Linked DNA regions of Actinomadura luzonensis. The protein of the gene in region 1 binds, or shares a complex with, the protein of each later gene. Links are inferred from orthologs where the notes say so. Each region holds a gene or a part of one and is shown in the gene's direction. Other genes may lie near its edges. The genes, in order: sucB and MF672_RS03710.

Region 1 (16,194 bases):
GGAGCTCAGGGGGAACGCCGGTGGGGGTGATCGCCGGGGGTGCGGGCGCGGTCGTCCTGCTGGCCGGCGCCGCGGTCCTGGCCGCCCGCCGTCGCGCCCGCCCCCGGACCCCTGACGGCGGCCGCTCCGCCGCACGTCCCTGATCCCCCGCGCCGCTTCTCCGCCCTTCTGACCGCCGGGCCGCGTGACCGCGCGGCCGGGCGGCCGGGCGGCCGGGCGGGCGGGTGGGCGGCCGGGCGGGCGGGCGGCCGGGCGGCCGGGCGGGCGGGTGGGCGGGTGCGCGGCGCTCCCGGCGGGGCCTCGGCGGAGGCGGCCCTTGTACGCTCGGGCCGGTGAAAGTGCTTCTCTCCGGCACGGCGGGCGGGAGCGGGTGGCCTGAGCCGGGGTGCCGCTGCGCGTCCTGCTCCGGGCTGACCGCCGGCCGGCGTCCGTTCGAGCTGCTGGTGGACGGGCTGGTCGCCTTCCCGTTCGGCGAGGCGCCGCCCGGTTATCGGGCGTGGGGCGGCGGGCTCGGGCTGACCGGCCCGGACGGCGGGACGCTGCTGTGCGTGCCGCCGGGACACGAGCCGCCCGCGCGCCTGCCCGTCCGGCCCGACCTGGTGCTCATCGACCTGCTCGACCGGCCCGAGCGTCTGGGCCGGCTGCGGCGGGCGTGCCCGTCGGCCCAGGTGGTGGCCGTGGGGCTCGACCACCGGGTGCGGTCGGAGGAGGAGCTGGCCAGGCGGCTGCGGCTGTGGGGCGCGGTTGCCGTGCCGGACGGCACGGAGCTGGACACCGCCGTGCCGGACGGCACGCAACTGGACACCGCCGTGCCGGACGGCACGCAGCCGGGCGTCTCCGCCCCGGGTGCCGAGAGGGTGCGGGTGCGGCGGGCGTTGCTGCTGGGCGGGTCGCGGTCGGGCAAGTCGGGCGAGGCCGAGCTGCGGCTGGCGGCCGAGCCGCACGTCACCTACGTCGCCACCGGCCCCGCCGGCACGGGCGACGGCGAGTGGGCGGACCGGGTGCGGGCGCACCGCGAACGCCGTCCTGAGCACTGGGCGACGGTCGAGACCACCGACCTGGTGACGGCCGTCGGCGGCGCCACCACGCCGCTGCTCATCGACGGGCTCGGCACGTGGCTGGCGGCGGTGTTCGACGAGCACGGGGCGTGGGACGGCGACCGCGCGCCCGTCCAGCGGCGCTGCGACGAGCTGGTCGCGGCCTGGCGGCAGGCTCCCGGGCCGGTCGTGGCGGTCTCCGACGAGGTCGGGATGGGCGTGGTGCCGGCCACGGCCAGCGGGCGCGCCTTCAGGGACGCGCTCGGCCGCCTCAACGAGCGCCTCGCCGCCGAGTCCGAGTACGTGGCCCTGGTCGTCGCGGGCCGCCTGCTGGAGCTCTGACGACCCCGAACGTCCGGCAGGGTCAGGGGCGGAGGGCGCGGGCGTACCAGCGGCCGTCGAGCCGGTCCACGTGCAGCGGGCGGCCGAAGCAGTCGGAGAGGTTGGCCGGGGTGAGCACGTCGGCCACCGGCCCGGCGGCCAGCACCCGGGCGTCGCGCATGAGCATGGCGTGCGTGGTCGTCGCCGGCACCTCCTCCAGGTGGTGGGTGACGGTGATGGTGGTGAGGACGGGCCGGGTCGCGGCCAGGTCCTCGACGGCGGTGATGAGGTCCTCGCGGGCCGGCAGGTCGAGCCCCGCGAACGGCTCGTCCAGCAGCAGCACCGCCGGGTCGGCCATGAGCGCCCTGGCCACCCGGATGCGGGCCCGCTCGCCCTGGGAGCACACCCGGAACGGCCGGTCGGCGAGGTCCTTGCAGCCGAGGTCGGCGAGCAGGCGGTGGGCCCGGTCGCGCTCGGAGTCGCCGTACCTGTCCCACAAGGGGGCGCTGGTCCCGGTGTGCCCGGTCAGCACCACGGTGTGCGCGGTCGCGCCCTCCTCCTCCATCAGCTCCTCGTCGATGAGCCGCTGGCTGGCCGCGACCAGGCCGAGGTGGCGGCGCAGCTCGCGCAGGTCGACCCGGCCGAGCCGGTGGCCGAGCACCTTCACCACCCCCTCGCTGGGGTGGCGCACCGCGCCGGCCAGCGACAGCAGCGTCGTCTTGCCCGCGCCGTTGGGGCCGAGGACCACCCAGTGATCGCCGTAGTCCACCTGCCAGTGCACGGCGTCCAGCAGCGTCTTGCCGGTGACGCGGACCGCTACGCCTTCGAGTTCAACCACGTGCATCCCGCCACACTAGTGGCCCTAGGATCAACCGTTATGCGGCGCCTCACGGACGGGCTGCGGTTCGCGGCCGGCACGCTCACCGTCTTCCGCGTCCGGGTGGATCGCGTGGACCGGCAGGTCGCGGGGCAGGCGATGACGCTGGCGCCGGTCATCGGGCTCGTGCTGGCGGCGGTCGCCGGGCTGCCGCTGCTGCTGCCCGTGCCGCCGCTGCTCGACGCGGCCCTGGCGCTCGGGCTGCTGGCGCTGCTCACCCGGGGCCTGCATCTCGACGGGCTGGCCGACCTGGCGGACGGCCTCGGCAGCGGCAGACCCGCCGGCCAGGCGCTCGACATCATGAGAAAGTCGGACATCGGGCCGTTCGGCGTGGTGACGCTGACGTTCACGCTGCTCGTGCAGGTGGCCGCGCTGACCTACACCGGGCTCGCGGCGCTGGTCACCGCCTGCGTGGCGGGACGGCTGGCGCTGACCTGGGCCTGCCGCGCCGGCGTGCCCGCCGCCCGGCCCGACGGGCTGGGGGCGACGGTCGCCGGCTCGGTGCGTCCCGCCGCCCCCTGGCTCGTCACCCTGGCCGCGCTGCTCGCCTTCGCGGGGCTCGGGCTGAGCGTCGACATCGGCTGGTGGCGGGACGCGCCGCGCGCGTGGGCGGCGGAGACGGCGGCCTGGCTCACCGGCTCGGACACCCGCGACACCGAGGAGACGATCAACGAGGCGTTCCTCGCGACCCCCGATGGCGCCCTCGGGTGGGACCCGCGCTTCATGGGCGCGGGCGACACCTCGGACGACACCGGGGATGAACTTCGGGACGGCCCGGTGACGGTGGGGTGCGGGCTGCGGTTGCCGGCCTTCCTCACCCTGCCCGCCGCCCTGCTCACCGGCCTGCTGGCCGCCCTGGCGCTGCTGCGGCGGGCCCGCCGCCGCCTCGGCGGGATCACCGGCGACGTGCTGGGCGCGCTGGTGGAGACCGCCACGGCGGCGGCGCTGGTGGCCTGCGCCGTCCTGGGCTGAGCGGCGAGGGCGCGGGCGACGGGCCGAAAGCGGGGCGGGTCAGGCGGCCGAGGCGGGGGCGGGCCAGGCAGCCCAGGCGGGGGCGGGTCAGGCGGCCGAGGCGGGGGCGGGCTCGGCCGGGGTGGGCGGCGCGGGCGGGCGTACCGGGGCGAGGCGGAGCAGCACCGCGCAGACCACCGCGAGCACCGCCCATCCCACCAGCCCGGTGATCCCGGCCAGCACCTCGTTCGGCGGCGCGGCGGCGTCCCCCAGCATGAGGACCGCGGGGGCCACCGCGTTGAGCGAGCCGTGCGCCACCACGGCGGGCCACACGCTGCCGGTGCGCAGCCGCAGCCACCCGAGCAGCACCCCGGCCAGCGTGCAGAAGCCGATGAAGAACAGCGCCGCCCACGACCCGAGCCGCGGGTAGTTGTAGCCGAGCAGGGTGAGCGGCGCGTGCCACAGCCCCCACACCGCCCCTGACAGCAGCAGCCCGGCCAGGACGCCGTTGGAGGAGACGAGCCGGGGCAGCAGCCAGCCGCGCCAGCCCCATTCCTCGCCGAGTGCCGGGACGGCGTTCAGCACGGGCCCGGCGAGCACGCCCAGCAGGATCGGCAGCGTGACCGCCGTCCCGAGGTCGTCGGGCGCGGGCACGCCGCGGGCCTCGTACGCCGCCCGCAGCAGGCTGAGCCCGTCGAGGTCGAGCCTGAGCAGCCCGGCGGCGGCGCTGAGCCCGATGGAGGCGAGCACCAGCAGGGGCACCCCGATCCAGGCGCCGAGCACGTACCGGCCGGTGCGGCCCTTCCGCTCGCCGAGCGTCAGCCCGGTCCGCCGGGCCCACTGCCGCACCGGCGTGCGGCCGGCCGCCCACGCCCCGAGCACGCCCACGCTGGGCGTGAACATCATCAGCGTGGCCAGCCCGACCAGCAGCGGCGAGCCGAGCCCGCCGCCGAGCCAGAGGGGCAGCGCCACCAGCCAGGACAGCCCGAAGGCCAGGACGACGAAGACGACGAGAGGCTTCTTCATGATTGCACCCGCTCCGCGATGAGGGCGTTGACGAGGGAGGCGCCGCGGGCGGCGTCGTCGACGCTGATGGCCAGCCGGCCCCCCGACCGGTAGGCGATCACCAGGCACTGGCCGCCGCGCAACATGATGGTGGCACCGCCGGGCAGCCCGCGGACGCCCCACCCGCCGACCTGGCTGGGGTAGCGGTCCTCGGCCCAGGCCGACTCGATCTTCGCCAGCGGGATGCGGCGGACCGGCACGCGCAGCGGCCCGAGACGGATCACCACGTGGTCGCCGCCCGCCCGCACCGAGGCGGAGGAGGTCAGCAGCCCGACCGCCAGCATGATGACCAGCGCGGGCAGGACGGCGGCGGCCACCTGGCCCCCGGCCACGCCCACCAGGGAGAGCGCGCCGAGCACGACGAGCCCGCCGGCCGCGACCAGGGTGATGAGCGCCAGCCAGGGGTTGGTGACGTGGCCGACCCAGACCGCCCGCTCCCCCGGCCGCAGGCGCAGCAGCGGCGGCTCGCGGTGCCCGGCGGGGAGGACGTCCGGCTCGCCGCGTCCCAGGTAGGCGGCGAGCGCGCCGGCCGCGCAGGCGGCGGCGACGACGACCAGCGGGTGCGGCGCCGTCAGCCGCGCCTGCGTCCAGTGGGCGGCGCCGAGGTTGGCGAGCACGGTGCTCACGTTGAGGCCGGCGGCGAACACGCCGAGCCCGAACAGCCCGCCCCACCAGGCGATGCGGCCCTGCCTGTGCTCCAGAGCGCGGCCCGTGCCGGCGACGGCGAGCGCCGTGACCCAGGGCAGCACCCAGAACAGGGTCTCGATCAGCACGTAGCGGGTGAAGGGCATCGAGCCGTCGGGCCGGTTGCCCACGCCCCAGTGCGTGGCCATGGGCTCCGGCAGCCGGCCGCGCACCGCCAGTGGCAGCCCGATCTGGACGGCGGTGACGAGCAGGCCCCAGGCGGCGGCCGTCACTCGGGGGTTCATGGGAGCTCCTCCAGGATGGTGATGAGGTCGTCACGGCCGTAGCCGTACCTTCGGGCTTCCTCCAGCAGCTCGCGCGCTCGCTGGACGAGCAGGGCGCGGCCGGCGACGGCGCCGGTGGCGGGGCCCGCCACGCTGACGCCCCTGCCGCGCCGGAACTCCAGCAGGCCCTCGTCGCGCAGGTCCCGCAGGGCGCGGAGGACGGTGTTGGGGTTGATGCCGAGCGCCTGCGCGAGGTCGCGGGCGGGCGGCAGGCGGTCGCCGGGCGCGTAGGAGCCCTCTCCGATGGCGCGCCGGATGGCGCCGGCGACCTGCTCGTGCAGGGGCCGGGCGTCGTTCAGGTCGAGCGTCAGCAGCATGATGCTAATGACACTAGCACCATGTCGCCGACAACGACAGAGCCCGCTGATTTGTAGGATGAACCCCTGTTTGTGAGTAGTCAGAAGACGTGGATAGCATCGGTTTACGTGACCACTGTGCGGCTGAACTCAGCAGATCCCGTCTCGCTAGACACCGACGCGTTGATCGTCGGCTTCACGCACGGCCAGGACGGACCCGTCCCCGCCGCGGGCGCAGAATCCCTCGACGCGGCCTTCGGCGGCAAGCTCGCCGCCTCGCTCCGCGCGGTCGCCTTCACCGGCAAGAGCGGCGAGCTCGCCAAGCTGCCCACGTTCGGCGCCATCGCCGCCCCGCTGCTGGTCGCGGTCGGTCTGGGCGCCCCCGCGGGCGCCGGCGCCGAGACGCTGCGCCGGGCCGCCGGCGCCGCCGTCCGCTCGCTGGCCGGCACCGCCCGCGCCGCGCTCGCCCTGCCCGCCGGCACCCCCGAGGAGGCCGAGGCGGTCGCGCTCGGCGGCCTGCTGGGCGCCTACTCCTTCGGCCGCTACCGCACCACCGGCGAGCAGCAGGCCCCCGTCGCCGAGCTGACCGTGGTCTCCGGGCAGCCCGATTCCGCCGCCGAGCGCGCGGGCGTGCTGGCCGAGTCGGTCGCGCTCGTCCGCGACCTGGTCAACACGCCGCCCTCCGACCTGTGGCCGGCCAGGTTCGCCGAGATCGCCGAGCAGAAGGGCGCCGAGGCCGGGCTGAGCGTCGAGGTGCTCGACGACAAGCAGCTCCGCGACGGTGGCTACGGCGGCCTCATCGGCGTCGGCCAGGGCTCGGCCAACCCGCCGCGCCTGGTCCGCCTCGCCTACAGCCACCCCGAGGCGACCAAGACGCTCGCCTACGTCGGCAAGGGCATCACCTTCGACTCCGGCGGCCTGTCGCTGAAGCCGTCCGCGTCCATGGACTGGATGAAGTCCGACATGGGCGGCGCGGGCGCCGTCCTCGGCGCGCTGCTCGGCATCGCCCGCCTCGGGCTGCCGGTCAACGCCGTCGGCTACCTCTGCCTGGCCGAGAACCTGCCGAGCGGCACCGCGCAGCGCCCCTCCGACGTCATCCACAGCTACAGCGGCAAGACCGTCGAGGTGCTCGACACCGACGCCGAGGGCCGCCTGGTGCTGATGGACGGCATCGCCCGCGCCGCCGAGGACCACCCCGACCTGATCGTCGACGTGGCCACCCTCACCGGCGCGCAGATCGTCGCCCTGGGCTGGCGCACGGCCGGCGTCATGGCCAACGACGACGCCGTCAGGGAGCTCGTCGTCGAGGCCGCCAACGCCGCCGGCGAGAACGCCTGGGGCATGCCGCTGCCGGAGGAGCTGCGCAAGGGCCTCGACTCCCCCATCGCCGACATCGCCAACCTGCACCCCGAGCGGTTCGGCGGCATGCTGGCCGCGGGCATCTTCCTCAAGGAGTTCGTCCCGGACGGCGTGCGCTGGGCGCACATCGACATGGCGGGGCCCGCGTTCAACAAGGGCGAGCCGTACGGATACGTCCCCAAGGGCGGCACGGGCGCGGTCACCCGCACCCTGATCGGACTCGCCGAGCGGCACGCGAGCATCTGAAACAGATGAAAAGATGAGCCATCACGAACACCCCGACCAAGGAGCCTTCCTGTGGCCTACGACATCGTCGTCCTAGGTGGCGGCAGCGGCGGTTACGCGTGCGCGCTTCGGGCGGCTGAGCTGGGCAAGTCGGTCGTCCTCATCGAGAAGGACAAGATCGGCGGCACCTGCCTCCACAGGGGATGCATCCCCACGAAGGCCCTGCTGCACTCGGCCGAGATCGCCGACGAGACCCGCGAGAGCGCGTCCTACGGCGTCAAGGCCCGCTTCGAGGGCATCGACGTGCAGGGCGTGCACGCCTTCAAGGACAAGATCGTCACGCGGGCCTGGAAGGGCGTGCAGGGCCTGCTCAAGGGCGCGGGCGTGACGGTGGTCGAGGGCGAGGGCCGCCTGGTCGGCGCGAACCGGGTGCAGGTCGGCGACGAGGTCTACGAGGGCCGCCACGTCGTCCTCGCCACCGGCTCGGCCCCGCGGTCGCTGCCCGGCCTGGAGATCGACGGCGAGCGCGTCATCACCAGCGAGCACACGCTGCGGATGGACCGCGTGCCGAGCTCGGTGATCGTGCTGGGCGGCGGTGTGATCGGCGTCGAGCTGGCCAGCGTCTACCGCTCCTTCGGCGCCGAGGTGACGATCGTCGAGGCGCTGCCGCACCTGCTGCCCACCGAGGAGGAGTCCAGCTCCAAGCTGCTGGAGCGGGCCTTCCGCCGCCGCGGCATCAAGTACGAGCTGGGCGTCTTCTTCGACAGCGCCAAGACCACCGAGACGGGCGTGGTGGTCACCCTGGCCAACGGCAAGACCCTCGACGCCGAGCTGCTGCTCGTCGCGGTCGGCCGCGGCCCGGTCTCGGCCGGCCTGGGCTTCGAGGAGCAGGGCGTCGCCGTCGAGCGCGGCGCGGTCGTGGTGGACGAGCACTGCCGCACCTCGGTCGCGGGCGTCTACGCCATCGGCGACCTCATCCCGACGCCGCAGCTCGCGCACGCCGGGTTCGCCGAGGGCATCATGGTGGCCGAGCACATCGCCGGCCTCAACCCGCCGCCCATCGACTACGCTGGCGTGCCCCGCATCACCTACTCCGACCCCGAGGTCGCCTCGGTCGGCCTCACCTCGGCCCAGGCCGCCGAGCGCGGCATCGAGATCGTCGAGCAGGTCTACGACCTGGCGGGAAACCCCAAGAGCCAGATCCTCGGCACCTCCGGCGCGGTGAAGGTCATCGCCCAGAAGGACGGCCCGGTCGTCGGTGTCCACATGGTGGGCCGGCGCATCGGCGAGCTCGTCACGGAGGGCCAGCTGATCTACAACTGGGAGGCGCTGCCCGCAGAGGTCGCCCAGCTGATCCACGCACACCCGACCCAGTCCGAGGCGATGGGTGAGGCGATGCTGGCCCTCGCCGGCAAGCCGTTGCACGTACACAACTAGTCCAGCCCTCGAGATCAGAACGCGAGAGAAGAATAACGATGCCGGTCTCCGTACAGATGCCCCAGCTCGGCGAGAGCGTGACCGAGGGCACCGTAACCCGTTGGCTGAAGAAGGAGGGCGAGCGCGTCGAGGCCGACGAGCCGCTCCTGGAGGTCTCGACCGACAAGGTCGACACCGAGATCCCGTCGCCGTCCGCGGGCGTCCTCACGAAGATCGTCGTTGCCGAGGACGAGACCGTCGAGGTCGGCGCCGAGCTGGCCATCATCGACGAGAACGCCCAGGAGGGCGCGGCCGCCCCGGCCGCCGAGTCCCCGGCCCCCGCGGCGCAGCCCGAGCCGGAGCCGGAGCCCGAGCCCGCCCAGGCCGCCCCCGCCTCCTCCATCCCGCAGCCGGCTCCCGAGCAGCCCGCCCAGCCCGCCCAGCAGCCCGCCCAGCAGACGCCGCCCCCGGCGCCCGCCCCGGCCCCGCAGCCCGCCCAGCAGGCCGCCCCCGCCCCGCAGGCGGCTCCGGCCCCGCAGGCCGCGCCCGCCCCGGCGCAGCCGTCGGGCGAGAGCCCCTACGTCACGCCGCTGGTGCGCAAGCTCGCCAACGAGCACGGCGTCGACCTCGACGCGATCAACGGCACCGGCGTCGGCGGCCGCATCCGCAAGCAGGACGTGCTGGAGGCCGCCAAGGCGCAGCGCGAGAAGGCCGCCGCGGCCCAGGCCGCCCCGGCTCCGGCCGCCGCCCAGGCCGCCCAGGCCCCGGCCCCGGCGGCGCAGGCCCCGGTCGCCGCGGCGCCCGAGCCGGTCGAGGTCGACACGACGCTGCGCGGCCGTACGGAGAAGATGACGCGGCTGCGTCAGACCATCGCCAAGCGCATGGTCGAGTCGCTGCAGACCGCCGCGCAGCTCACCTCGGTCGTCGAGGTGGACGTCACCAAGATCGCGCAGCTCCGGGCGCGGGCGAAGGACGACTTCCTGCGCCGCGAGGGCGTCAAGCTGACCTTCACCCCGTTCTTCGCGATGGCCACGGTCGAGGCGCTCAAGCAGCACCCCAAGCTCAACGCCACGATCAACAACGAGACCAACGAGGTCACCTACTTCGACGTCGAGAACCTCGGCATCGCGGTCGACACCGAGCGCGGCCTGCTCGCGGCGGTCGTCAAGAACGCCGGCGACCTCAACCTCGCCGGGCTCGCCCGCAAGGTCACCGACCTCGCCGAGCGCACCCGCAACAACCAGGTGACGCCCGACGAGATCACCGGCGGCACGTTCACGCTGACCAACACCGGCAGCCGCGGCGCGCTGTTCGACACCCCGATCCTCAACCAGCCGCAGGTCGGCATGCTCGGCACGGGCGCGGTCGTCAAGCGTCCCGTCGTGCTCGACACGCCGGAGGGCGAGGTCATCGCGGTGCGCTCGATGGTCTACCTGGCGCTGACCTACGACCACCGCCTGGTCGACGGGGCCGACGCCGCCCGCTTCCTGACGACGATCAAGCGCCGCCTGGAGGAGGGCCGCTTCGAGGCCCAGCTCGGCCTCGCGTAAGGCCGTTCCCGCACGTGCGCCGGGCCGGGCGTCCCTTCCTGGGGCGTCCGGCCTCTCGCGTCCCGGCGGGCGTACTGTGTGGTCATGGGGATCATCGTGACGGGGGCGTCGGGGCTGCTGGGGACGGCGCTGGTCGAGGCGCTGCGCGACGAGGGGCGCGAGGTGGTGCGCCTGGTGCGGCGGCCGGCCCGCGGCCCCGGTGAGGTGACCTGGCGGCCGGGCGACAAGCTCGCCGACCCGTCCGCGCTGGAGGGCGCCGAGGCCGCGGTGCACCTGGCGGGCGCGCCGATCGGCGACCGGCGGTGGAGCGAGGCGTACAAGCGCGAGCTGGTCGCCAGCCGGGTCGCGGGCACCCGCACGCTGGTCGACGCGCTGCGCGAGCTGTCCAGCCCGCCCGAGGTGCTGCTGTCGGCCTCCGGGGTCGACTTCTACGGCGACACCGGCGATCGGGAGATCGACGAGAGCCAGGGCAAGGGCGACGGTTTCCTCGCCGACCTGTGCGAGCGCTGGGAGGGCGAGGCCGCGCGGGCCGGGGAGGCCGGCATCAGGACCGTCACGCTGCGCACCGGCCTGGTGCTGAGCGGGCGGGGCGGGATGCTGGGCCGCGTCCTGCCGCTGTTCAGGATGGGGCTCGGCGCGCCGCTCGGCTCGGGCCGGCAGTACTGGTCGTGGATCACCGAGGCCGACTGGGTGGGGGCGGTGCTGCACCTGCTGCGCGAGCGGGAGGTGCGCGGGCCGGTCAACCTCACCTCGCCCGGCCCGGTCACGAACGCCGCCTTCACCCGCACGCTGGCGCGGGCGGTGCGGCGCGGCGCGATGCCGATCCCGGTGCCGGCGTTCGCGCTGTCGCTCGGCCTCGGGGAGTTCGCGCGGGCGGGGCTGCTGCCGAGCCACCGCGTGCTGCCGGGCAAGCTGGCCGCGAGCGGCTACCGCTTCGCCCATACCCGACTCGACGAGGCGCTGCGCGCCGTACTCTAGTGGCCGTTCGTTTCTCTGCCGGTGGGGAGTTCTTGAGATGACACGGTCAGGCCAGTCGCACATCCTCGCGATCGGGGGCGGCTCGTTCCGCCCGAGCCCGCGCTACTCGTTCCTGGAGGCGAGCGGGCTGCTGCGCTACGGCCTCGACCTGACCGGGCAGGACCGTCCGCGGCTGGGCCTGATGGCGACCGCGCTGGGCGACGACTCCGACTGGATCCTGAAGATGTACGGCGCGTTCGCCGGGTGGGACGTGGAGCTGAGCCATCTGACGGTGTTCCCCATGCCCAACGTGCCCGATCCGAGAGCGTGGATCCTGGAACAGGACATGATCTACGTCTCCGGCGGCAGCGTGGCGAACCTGATGGCGTTGTGGCGGCTGCACGGCCTGGACGAGGCGCTGGGCGAGGCGTGGCGGGCCGGCGTGGTGCTGTCGGGGCAGAGCGCGGGCGCGCTGTGCTGGCACGTGGGCGGCAACACCGACTCCTTCGGCCCCGAGCTGCGGGTGTGGGCCGACGGGCTGGGCCTGCTGCCGTACTCGTGCGGCGTGCACTACGACTCCGACCCGCAGCGCCGGCCGCTGCTGCAGCAGTCGGTGGCGAGCGGCGAGCTGCCCGGCGGTTACGCCGCCGACGAGGGCGTCGGCCTGCACTACGTGGGCACCGAGTTCATCCAGGCGGTCAGCGTCGAGCCCGGCGGCTACGCCTACCGGCTGGAACACGACGGGGCCGACGGGGTGAAGGAGTTGCGGATCGAGCCCCGCATGCTGACCCCCTGAATTACCCTTCAAGGGTGAGGGAACGGCACAATAGGCTCATGCGCCCCATCCCCGGGGACGATCCCCACGCACTGGCCATCGTCCGACTCGGTGTCGACGTCCCCTACGAGCAGGCCTGGTCGCTGCAGCGCTGGGTGCACGGCAAACGGGCGGCGGGCGAGCTGCCCGACACCGTCCTGTTCCTCGAGCACGCGCCCGTCTACACGGCGGGCCGGCGCACCGCGCCCGCCGAGCGTCCCTCCGACGGCACCCCGGTCGTGGACGTCGACCGGGGCGGCCGGCTGACCTGGCACGGCCCCGGGCAGCTCGTGGCCTACCCGATCGTCGGCGTCACCGACGTGGTGGCCTACGCCTGCCGCCTGGAGGAGACGATGATCCAGGTGTGCGCCGACTTCGGCGTCTCGGCCCGCCGGGTGAGCGGCCGGGCGGGGGTGTGGGCGATCGGCGATCCCGCGCTGGGGCTGCCCGACCGCCAGCTCGGCGCGGTCGGCATCCGGGTCTCGCGCGGCGTCACCATGCACGGTTTCGCGCTCAACTGCGCCAACGACCCCCGCTGGTTCAACCGGATCGCGCCGTGCGGGCTGCCCGACGTGGGCGTCTCGTCGTTGTCGGCGGAGACCGGCCGCCGGATCGTGGTCGAGGAGGTCCTGCCCATCGCGGAGAAGCGGCTGGCCGAGGCGCTCGGCAGGGAGGGCTTCGACCTGCACGAGGAGGACCTGCTGCGCCGGTGACGGTTGGGCCGGTGACCGAATCGCCACCGATATTCGACAGAATCCGGACAAGCGCCGTTTTACCATCGCCGGTGTGAAGCGCCTCCTCGCTCTCGTCCTCGCGTCGCTGGTGCACCTGATGACGCTGGGCTTCGCCGCGGTCGGCCTGTGGGCGATCGCCGCGCACGCGGGATCGTTGATCGCGTGGCTGCTGGGCGGGCTCAGCCTGGCCGTCGCCTGGGTGTTGCGCCCGCACCTGCCCGCCCTGCCCGCCGACGCCGAGGTGCTGGAGCGCGCCGCCGCGCCCGAGTTGCACGCGCTGGCCGACCGGGTGGCCGACCGGGTCGGGGTGCGCCGCCCGCGCGTGGTCGCGCTCCGCGACCTGGCCGCCGACGCCTGGTACGGCCCCGTCGGCGCGGCCCGCCGGCCGGTGCTCGTCGTGGGGCTGCCCCTGTGGCTGGCGCTGCCCGCCCGGCAGCGGGTGACGCTGCTGGTGACGGCGTACGCGCGGGCGCCCGGCGGGGAGGAGCTGGTGGTCGGCGGGGCGATGGAGACGCTGGAGGCCTGGCGCGAGGCGCTGATGGAGGCCGCGCCGCTGCGCGTCAGGGAGGAGGCCCAGACCAGGATCACCGCGTCCTCGCTGGGGTACGCCGACCAGCCGGGCACCGCGTACGAGGTGGCGGGCTTCTTCGGCCGCCTGGTCGGCCGGGTGCTGGGCGGCCCGGTGCTGCTGGCCCGCTACGCGCTGGCCCGGCTGGCCCCGGCGAGCCAGGAGGCGGTGCTGCGCAGGCAGCGGGAGCGGGCGCTGCGCGCGGTCCCCGCGCAGGAGCTGGCCGAGCTGGAGGCGCTGGCGGCCGGGCGCGGCTACCTCGCGCCGATGCAGGCGGCGGCGCTGCGCGGCGAGAGCGTGGCCGCGATCAGGGAGGGCGCGCTGACCCGGTTCCTGCTCACCGACGACGGCGTGCTCACCTCCGCCCCGGACGCCGAGCTGCTCTCCGGCGCCGACTCCGACCGCGTCGACGAGGAGCTGCGCGCCCACTACGCGCGGGCCGTGCGCGGCTTCGGCCTCATCAGCTGACCCCCGGCCGGGTGACGTCGCGGGCGGACGTAAGCTGAGAAGGTGACCGTTGCTCCTGAAGGCCGAAAGCTCCTCCGCCTGGAGGTGCGCAACGCCGAGACCCCTATCGAGCGCAAGCCCCCGTGGATCAAGACCAAGCTGAGGACGGGCCCCGAATACACCGAGCTGAAATCGCTCGTGCGCCGCGAGGGCCTGCACACGGTCTGTGAAGAGGCGGGCTGTCCCAATATCTACGAGTGCTGGGAAGACCGCGAGGCGACGTTCCTCATCGGCGGCGACCAGTGCACGCGCCGCTGCGACTTCTGCCAGATCGACACGGGCAAGCCGAAGGAGTACGACCGCGACGAGCCGCGCCGGGTCGCCGAGTCCGTCCAGCAGATGGGCCTCCGCTACGCGACCGTGACCGGCGTCGCCCGCGACGACCTGCCCGACGGCGGCTCCTGGCTCTACGCCGAGACCGCCCGCCAGATCCACGCGCTGCTGCCCGGCTGCGGCGTCGAGCTGCTGGTGCCCGACTTCAACGGCGACCGCGGCCAGCTCGAGGAGGTCTTCTCCAGCAGGCCCGAGGTGTTCGCCCACAACGTCGAGACCGTGCCGCGCATCTTCAAGCGCATCCGCCCGGCCTTCCGCTACGAGCGTTCCCTCAAGGTGATCACCATGGCCCGCGAGGCCGGCCTGGTCACCAAGTCCAACCTCATCCTCGGCATGGGCGAGACCCGCGAGGAGGTCGTCGAGGCCATGCGCGACCTGCACGCGGCCGGCACCGACCTGCTGACGATCACGCAGTACCTCCGCCCGACGCCGCGCCACCACCCGGTCGAGCGCTGGGTCAAGCCGGAGGAGTTCGTCGAGCTGCAGGCCGAGGCCGAGGCGATCGGCTTCGCCGGCGTGCTGTCGGGGCCGCTGGTGCGCTCGTCCTACCGGGCGGGCCGGCTCTACCAGCAGGCCATCGCGGCGCGGCAGACCGCCTGAGAGCGCTGACGGGAGGGTCCGGGGCGCGGCCCCGGGCCCTTTCGCGTGCCGTCGCCGGTGTCCGCGGGGCTCGTTACGATGGCGGGACTGCCGACGACGGGGGCCGATGTCATGAGTGTCCTGATCCGCACCAGCGACTTACCCGCCCGGCGCCGCCACGAGATGTGGCGCAGCGTCGTCTGTGACACGCTCGGGCCGCTCGACCTGCGCATCGACCCCGACGCCCCGCTGCGCGGCGAGATCGAGCTGGGCCGGCTCGGCCCGGTCGGGGTGGGCAGCGTGCGCACGTCCACGCCGCACAGCGTGCACCGCACGCCCGGCCTCATCAGCCGCGACAACCCGGAGCTCTACCGGGTGGTGCTGACCCTGTCCGGCAGCCCCCGCCTGGCCCAGGACGGCCGGGCCACGCAGCTCAGCCGGGGCGAGTTCGCGATCTACGACTTCACCCGGCCGTACGAGCTGGCCTACGACAGCGCGGTGCGGCTGGCCGTCTTCAGCTTCCCGCGCGACCTGCTGACGCTGCCCGTGGACGCCGTGGCCCGGCTGGCCGCGGTGCCGATCGGCGGCGAGTCGGGCACGGCCGCCCTGGCGGTGCCGCTGCTGCGGCGGGTGGCCGCCGACCACGAGACGTACGCCCCGGCCAGCGCCGCCCGCCTGTCGGGCGTCGTGATGGACCTGGTCGGCACGGCCGTCGCGGAGCGGCTGGAGCTGACGCGGGCGCTGCCGGAGGACTCCAGGGAGCGCACGCTGCTGCTGCGCGTGCACGCCTTCATCGAGCAGCACCTCGGCGACCCCGAGCTCGACCCGGCGGCCGTCGCCGCCGCCCACCACGTGTCGGTGCGCTACCTGCACCGATTGTTCGAGCCGGAGCAGACCACCGTGGCCGCCTGGATCCGGCAGCGGCGGCTGGAGCGCTGCCGCGCGGAGCTGGCCAGGGGCGGCGGCGAGCCGGTCAGCGCCATCGCCTCCCGCTACGGGCTGCCCGACTCCGCGCACTTCAGCAGGCTGTTCCGGCGCGCGTACGGGATGCCGCCGGCGGAGTACCGGCGCGCGGGCGCCGTGCGCTGAACGTCAACCGGCCTGGCACGCGCGTGCAAGACCGGCGCCTCCCTGATCGGCAGAATCGAAGGTGTTCAGCCGATTGGCAGAGGAAGGATCCGGAAATGCAGCTCTTCGTGAATGTGCCGGTCAAGGACCTGGACCGGTCGAAGGAGTTCTTCACCGCGCTCGGTTTCACCATCTTCGGCATGGCCGAGGGCATGGCGTCGGTCGTGATCAACCAGGAGACGCAGGTGATGCTGCTGACCGAGCCGGTGTTCGCCTCCTACATCGACAAGCCCGTCGCCGACGCGACCGCGGGCACCGAGGCGATCCTCGTCCTCGGCATGGAGAACCCCGAGCAGGTGGACGCGCTGGTGGACAAGGCGCTGGCGGCCGGCGCCACCCCGGCAGGCGTCAAGCAGGAGGACGGCGTGCGCTACCAGCGCGGCTTCGCCGACCTCGACGGCCACCACTGGGAGGCGCTGTGCCTGGTGCAGCCGTCGTCCTGAGCGGCACGGCCGTCTCGGCGGACGGCACGCCCATCGCCTACGACCGCTACGGCTCCGGCCCGGCCG
Region 2 (6,334 bases), on another replicon or contig:
TTCCTGCTGGAGCGGCTGGAGCCGATGACGCTGGAGGAGCTGAAGGAGGCGGGCGAGGAGCTGGCCGATCTGCTCGCCGAGCTGTCGCCGGGGGTCAGGATCGCCACGCGGCTGCTGTCCCCGCGGAAGTAAACCTCTTCCCCCGACGTTGATACCAAACAGTAACAATCCCTGGCACCACCCGGATTGGCAGGGGGGGCGTGACCTCTTTGCACGGTCCTGAGAGGATCGTTCGAGGCGGCGCGCGTTCTTCGGCACGTGCTGCCAGTTCGGGCGAGTAGCCTTGGACAGGTTCTCTAACATCAACGCCGATCTGCGGAAGAGGGCGATTTCCGCCGTGTCGTCTGAGTCGTCGCGGACAAACCCGCTGGCAAGCTTTGGTCAGAACGAATGGCTTGTCGACGAGCTGTACCAGAAGTACCTCCAGGATCCCGAGTCGGTGGACAAGGCCTGGTGGAACTTCTTCGCTGACTACAACCCTGATTACGGGCCGGGCCGAACCCCGGTCAGGGAGGCGGCGAACGGCACTGCGACCGCTCCCTCTCCTGCCAAGCCACCGGCGGCGGCCCCAGCGGCGCCGAAGGCGGCCGCCACGGCCGAGAGGCCGAAGCAGCCGGCCACCCCGGTGCCCAAGGACGCCGAGGAGGTCAGGCTGCGCGGCGCCGCGGCCCGCACCGCGGCCAACATGGACCTGTCGCTGTCGGTCCCGACCGCGACCAGCGTGCGCGCCATCCCGGCCAAGCTGCTCATCGACAACCGCATCGTGATCAACAATCACCTCAAGCGGGGCCGCGGCGGCAAGGTCTCCTTCACGCACCTGATCGGCTACGCGATCGTCAAGGCGCTGAAGGCCATGCCGGAGATGAACTACTCCTACGCGGAGGTCGACGGCAAGCCGACGCTGATCAAGCCGGAGCACGTGGGCTTCGGACTGGCCATCGACGTCCAGAAGAGCAACGGCGAGCGCCAGCTCCTCGTGCCCTCGATCAAGGGCGCCGAGGAGATGGACTTCCGGCAGTTCTGGATGGCGTACGAGGACGTCGTGCGCAAGGCGCGCGCCGGCAAGCTCGGCGTCGACGACTTCGCCGGCACCACGATCTCGCTGACCAACCCGGGCACCATCGGCACCGTGCACTCCGTCCCGCGCCTGATGCCCGGCCAGGGCACCATCATCGGCGTCGGCGCGATGGAATACCCGGCCGAATACCAGGGGGCCTCCCCCGAGACCCTGTCGCGGCTGGCCGTCTCCAAGGTCATGACGCTGACCAGCACCTACGACCACCGGATCATCCAGGGCGCCCAGTCGGGCGACTTCCTGCGCCAGATCCACCGGCTGCTGCTCGGCGAGGACGGCTTCTACGACGAGATCTTCGAGGCGCTGCGCATCCCGTACGAGCCGGTGCGCTGGGTCCAGGACATCTCAGCCACCCACGACGACGACGTGGCCAAGTCCGCCCGCGTGATCGAGCTCATCCACGCCTACCGCGTGCGCGGCCACCTCATGGCCGAGACCGACCCGCTGGAGTACAAGCAGCGCAAGCACCCCGACCTCGACATCCAGTCGCACGGCCTGACGCTGTGGGACCTCGAGCGCGAGTTCGCGACCGGCGGCTTCGGCGGCAAGCCGCTGATGAAGCTGCGCGACATCCTCGGCGTGCTGCGCGACTCCTACTGCCGCACGGTCGGCATCGAGTACATGCACATCCAGAACCCCGAGGAGCGGGCCTGGATCCAGGCGCGGGTGGAGAAGCCGCACGCCTCGCCCGAGCGCGACGAGCAGCTCAACATCCTGTCCCGGCTCAACACCGCCGAGGCGTTCGAGACGTTCCTGCAGACGAAGTTCGTCGGCCAGAAGCGCTTCTCGCTGGAGGGCGGCGAGTCCCTGATCCCGCTGCTCGACTCGGTGCTCAGCGACGCCGCCGACGAGGGCCTCGACGAGGTCGTCATCGGCATGGCGCACCGCGGCCGGCTCAACGTGCTGGCCAACATCGTGGGCAAGTCCTACGCCCAGATCTTCGGCGAGTTCGAGGGCAACATCGACCCGCGCACCGCGCACGGCTCGGGCGACGTCAAGTACCACCTGGGCGCGACGGGCACGTTCACCGCGCCGAGCGGCCGCACCATCACCGCCTCCGTGGTCGCCAACCCCTCCCACCTGGAGGCCGTCGACCCGGTCCTGGAGGGCGTCGTGCGCGCCAAGCAGGACCTCATCGAGCGCGGCGAGGAGGGCTTCACCGTCCTGCCGGTGCTGGTCCACGGCGACGCGGCCTTCGCCGGCCAGGGCGTCGTGGCCGAGACGCTCAACCTGTCGCAGCTGCGCGGCTACCGCACCGGCGGCACCGTGCACGTGGTGGTCAACAACCAGGTGGGCTTCACCACCTCGCCCGCCTCGTCCCGCTCGTCGGTGTACGCCACCGACGTGGCGCGGATGATCCAGGCGCCGATCTTCCACGTCAACGGCGACGACCCCGAGGCCGTGGTCCGCGTGGGCCAGCTCGCCTACGAGTACCGCCAGGCGTTCCGCAAGGACGTCGTCATCGACCTCATCTGCTACCGCCGCCGCGGCCACAACGAGGGCGACAACCCGGCCTTCACCCAGCCGCTCATGTACGACCTCATCGACGCCAAGCGCTCGACCCGCAAGCTCTACACCGAGGCCCTGATCGGCCGCGGCGACATCACGGTCGAGGAGGCCGAGTCGGCGCTGCGCGACTACCAGGCCAAGCTGGAGCAGGCGTTCACCGAGGTCCGCGAGGCGGCGAAGAAGCCGCAGGAGGCGGCCGCGATGCGGGTGCCGCCCACCGAGGTCGTCAAGTGGTCCCACGACGACACCCCGACGGCGATCACCCACGAGACGCTCAAGCGCATCGTCGACACCCAGCTCAACCTGCCCGAGGGCTTCACGCCGCACCCGCGGCTCGCGCCCGTGCTGCAGCGCCGCGGCCAGATGGTCGAGCAGGACGCCATCGACTGGGCGATGGGCGAGACGCTGGCCTTCGGCTCGCTGCTGCTCGACGGCCACCCGGTGCGCCTGGTCGGCCAGGACTCCCGGCGCGGCACGTTCACCCAGCGGCACGCGGTGCTGGTCGACCGCATGACCGGGGCCGACCACACGCCGCTGAAGACGTTCAACGAGGGCACCACGAAGTTCTACGTCTACGACTCGCTGCTGAGCGAGTTCGCGGCGCTCGGCTTCGAGTACGGCTACAGCGTCGTGCGCCCCGACGCCCTGGTGTGCTGGGAGGCGCAGTTCGGCGACTTCGTCAACGGCGCCCAGACGATCATCGACGAGTTCATCTCGTCCGGCGAGCAGAAGTGGGGCCAGAAGTCCTCGGTCACGCTGCTGCTGCCGCACGGCTTCGAGGGGCAGGGCCCCGACCACTCCTCGGCCCGCATCGAGCGCTTCCTCCAGGTCTGCGCGCTCGACAACATGACCGTCGCCCAGCCCACCACCCCGGCCAACTACTTCCACCTGCTGCGCTGGCAGGTGGAGTCGCAGCGGCGCAAGCCGCTGGTGGTCTTCACGCCGAAGTGGCTGCTGCGGCACAAGGCGGCCACGTCGAAGGCGTCCGACTTCACCTCGGGCACCTTCCAGCCGGTCCTCGGCGACACGGCCGTCGACCCGGCGAAGGTCACCAGGGTCGTGATGTGCTCCGGCAAGCTCTACTACGAGCTGCTGGCGCAGCGCGACAAGCTGGGCCGCGACGACGTCGCGCTGGTCCGGCTGGAGCGCCTCTACCCGTTCCCGGCCGAGGAGCTGGCGGCCGAGCTGGGCCGCTACGGCGGCCAGGCGGAGCTGGTGTGGGCGCAGGACGAGCCGGTCAACATGGGCCCGTGGCCCTACCTGACGCTCAAGCTGGCCGAGGACCCGCAGACGCTGGGCGGCCGGCCGGTGCGCCGGGTGTCGCGCACGCCCAACAGCTCGCCGGCCTCGGGCTCGCACAACGCGCACGACACCGAGCTGGAGGAGATCCTCCACCAGGTGTTCGCCTGATCCGGTCAGATCGCGCGCGGTGCCGGCGGCCCTTCCGGGCCGCCGGCACCTGCCGTTTTCATCGAGAGTGAGAGAGCCATGTACTTCACCGATCGGGGGATCGAGGAGCTGGTCGAGCGGCGCGGCGAGGAGGAGGTCAGTCTGCTCTGGCTGGGCGAGCGCCTGCGCGAGTTCGTGGACCTCAACCCCGAGTTCGAGGTGCCGGTCGAGCGGCTGGCCACGTGGCTGGCCCGGCTCGACGACGAGGACGACGAGTAGGCCGCCGCCGCGACAAACGCGATACATCTTGAGTTTCCGCCCAACGCGACATATCGTGTTACTCGAAGAGACGTGTCGCCGGGAGGGCGGAAGCATGCAACAGTGGACGATCGAGGCGCCGGAGCAGCTGACCTTCGGTCTCGTGGAGTCGCTCGACGTGCGCATAGTCGCGGGCCGGCTGGCGGTGCTCGCCAGCGAGGGCCCGCCGACGCTGGAGGTGTCGGAGATCGAGTCGGCCTCGCCGCTCGTCGTCGTCTACGACGAGGACGCGAGATCGCTCACGATCGCCTACAAGGACCTCACCTGGGACGGCCTGCTCGGCTGGCTGCGCCGCGACCGGCGCAGGACCGTGCTGTCCATCACCGTCCCCAAGACGTGCCGGGTCTCGGCCGGCGTCGTGTCGGCGCCGACGGTGGTCGCCGGGTTCGAGCGGTTCACGCGGGTCAAGAGCGTGTCCGCGGAGATCGTCCTGGACGGGGTGAGCGGCGAGGTGACGGCCGACACCGTCTCCGGGGCCGTCGAGAGCCGGGCCATGGAGGGCGACCTGTCGTTCAAGAGCGTGTCGGGCGACCTCACCGTGGCCGACGGCACGCCGCGCCGGCTCAAGGCCAACACGGTCTCCGGCCGCGTCACCGCCGACCTGGCGCTGCGGCCCACCGGATATGTGACGCTCGCCAGCGTCTCCGGTGACATGCTGGTCAGGCTCCCGGAGAACGCGGACGCGGACGTCACCGTCCGGTCCACGTCCGGGCGGCTGATCAGCACGTTCGACGAACTGTCCGCCACGAACAGCCCGGGCATGAAGACCATGTCGGGGCGGCTCGGCGGCGGCATGGCCTCGCTGTCGGCGACCACGGTCTCCGGCGAGGTCGCGCTGCTCAAGGGGGAGAAGGAATGAGCCCTGTCTTCGGTCACGGCCGGCTCCGGCTGTACCTGCTCAAGCTGCTGGAGGAGAGCCCGCGGCACGGCTACGAGGTGATCCGCCTGCTCCAGGACCGCTTCCTCGGCGTCTACTCGCCCTCCCCCGGCACCATCTACCCCCGGCTGGCCCGGCTGGAGGAGGAGGGCCTGGTCACCCACGAGGTGGCCGACGGCAAGAAGGTCTTCTCGATCACCGACAAGGGCCGCGAGGAGCTGAACGCCCGCCTCGACGAGCTCGACGACCTGGAGGAGGAGATCTCCGCCTCCGTCCGCGACATCGCCCGCGAGGTCAAGGAGGACGTGCGCGAGACGGTCAAGTCGCTGCGCGACGAGCTGACCCGCATCGCCAAGGACGCCCGCACCACCGGCCGCGAGGACCCGGCGGGCTTCGGCCGGCGGCAGAAGGAGGAGTTCCGGCGGCTGAAGGAGGAGCAGCAGCGGCAGTGGCAGCAGCACGCCCACCAGTGGCAGGGCGAGAGCGAGCGGCTGACCAGGGAATGGCGCCGGATGTGGACCGAGATCTGGGCCACGCTCGGCGGCGCCCCGCCGAACCGCGCCGAACTGGACGCCGAGCTGGGCGAGCTGCTGGCCGACTTCGTCGCCGAGGCGCGGGAGGAGGCCTCGCGCGCCCGCCTGACCCGCGAGAAGCTGACCGACCTGCGCACGGCCCTGGACGACGCCGCCCGCTCCGTCCGCGACATCCTCGAACGCTGACCGCCACCCCGGGACAGCCACGTCACCTGCTGACCGCCACCCCGTACGGCCACCCCGCGCCTCGATCGACCTACGAGCCCCAGGCCGATCGGCACCCCTCACGCCGTGCGCAGGCAGTCCTCCAGGCGCGACGTCGCGCGGGCCGCCCGCCGCGCGCGATAGGCGATCGGCATGTACCGCAGCCGCTCCGGCAGCCGCGGCGTGAGCACCGCGACCGCGTGCCCGACCCGGCGCAGCCGCCGCTCCTCCCTGGCCGTCCAGCGCAGTCCCAGCTTGTCGCGTACGGCGGCCGGCAGGGTGCCGACGGTGAGGAAGTGGCTGAACTCCCCCGCGCCCGCCCCCACCGGCGGCCATAACCGGCGCAGGGGCGCCGGCAGCCCCGGCGGCACGGGCGTGCCGCGGACGGCGGCCAGCACGTCCAGCGCCGTCGGATGCGGCTCCAGCCGC

The links.
Region 2: sucB (region 1) and MF672_RS03710 share a complex: the UniProt entries of both Escherichia coli proteins name them as parts of the 2-oxoglutarate dehydrogenase (OGDH) complex. The link is inferred for Actinomadura luzonensis from one-to-one orthologs.

Annotation. Positions count from the first base shown.
Region 1 is NZ_JAKRKC020000002.1:2,827,555-2,843,748, reverse strand. The notes cover bases 7,902-10,819. They hold sucB (2-oxoglutarate dehydrogenase, E2 component, dihydrolipoamide succinyltransferase), read left to right. Parts: upstream 7,902-8,574; coding sequence 8,575-10,065; downstream 10,066-10,819. Other genes in these bases: MF672_RS43480 (TIGR01777 family oxidoreductase), read left to right, coding at 10,150-10,819; lpdA (dihydrolipoyl dehydrogenase), read left to right, coding at 7,902-8,536. Also shown: MF672_RS43530 (SCO2322-related protein), read left to right, coding at 1-143; MF672_RS43525 (bifunctional adenosylcobinamide kinase/adenosylcobinamide-phosphate guanylyltransferase), read left to right, coding at 333-1,379; MF672_RS43520 (ABC transporter ATP-binding protein), read right to left, coding at 1,402-2,202; MF672_RS43515 (adenosylcobinamide-GDP ribazoletransferase), read left to right, coding at 2,236-3,207; MF672_RS43510 (CPBP family intramembrane glutamic endopeptidase), read right to left, coding at 3,295-4,212; MF672_RS43505 (SdpI family protein), read right to left, coding at 4,209-5,180; MF672_RS43500 (GntR family transcriptional regulator), read right to left, coding at 5,177-5,536; MF672_RS43495 (leucyl aminopeptidase), read left to right, coding at 5,645-7,120; more of lpdA, read left to right, coding at 7,172-7,901; more of MF672_RS43480, read left to right, coding at 10,820-11,043; MF672_RS43475 (Type 1 glutamine amidotransferase-like domain-containing protein), read left to right, coding at 11,081-11,818; lipoyl(octanoyl) transferase LipB, read left to right, coding at 11,857-12,549; MF672_RS43465 (M48 family metalloprotease), read left to right, coding at 12,623-13,606; lipA (lipoyl synthase), read left to right, coding at 13,649-14,578; MF672_RS43455 (AraC-like ligand-binding domain-containing protein), read left to right, coding at 14,690-15,646; MF672_RS43450 (VOC family protein), read left to right, coding at 15,742-16,128; MF672_RS43445 (alpha/beta fold hydrolase), read left to right, coding at 16,104-16,194. UniProt on the Escherichia coli protein: E2 component of the 2-oxoglutarate dehydrogenase (OGDH) complex which catalyzes the second step in the conversion of 2-oxoglutarate to succinyl-CoA and CO(2).
Region 2 is NZ_JAKRKC020000001.1:793,558-799,891, forward strand. Bases 1-4,194 are described here. They hold MF672_RS03710 (multifunctional oxoglutarate decarboxylase/oxoglutarate dehydrogenase thiamine pyrophosphate-binding subunit/dihydrolipoyllysine-residue succinyltransferase subunit), read left to right. Parts: upstream 1-337; coding sequence 338-3,994; downstream 3,995-4,194. Other genes in these bases: MF672_RS03705 (B3/B4 domain-containing protein), read left to right, coding at 1-132; MF672_RS03715 (DUF6104 family protein), read left to right, coding at 4,073-4,194. Also shown: more of MF672_RS03715, read left to right, coding at 4,195-4,252; MF672_RS03720 (DUF4097 family beta strand repeat-containing protein), read left to right, coding at 4,347-5,150; MF672_RS03725 (PadR family transcriptional regulator), read left to right, coding at 5,147-5,887; MF672_RS03730 (oxygenase MpaB family protein), read right to left, coding at 5,986-6,334. UniProt on the Escherichia coli protein: E1 component of the 2-oxoglutarate dehydrogenase (OGDH) complex which catalyzes the decarboxylation of 2-oxoglutarate, the first step in the conversion of 2-oxoglutarate to succinyl-CoA and CO(2).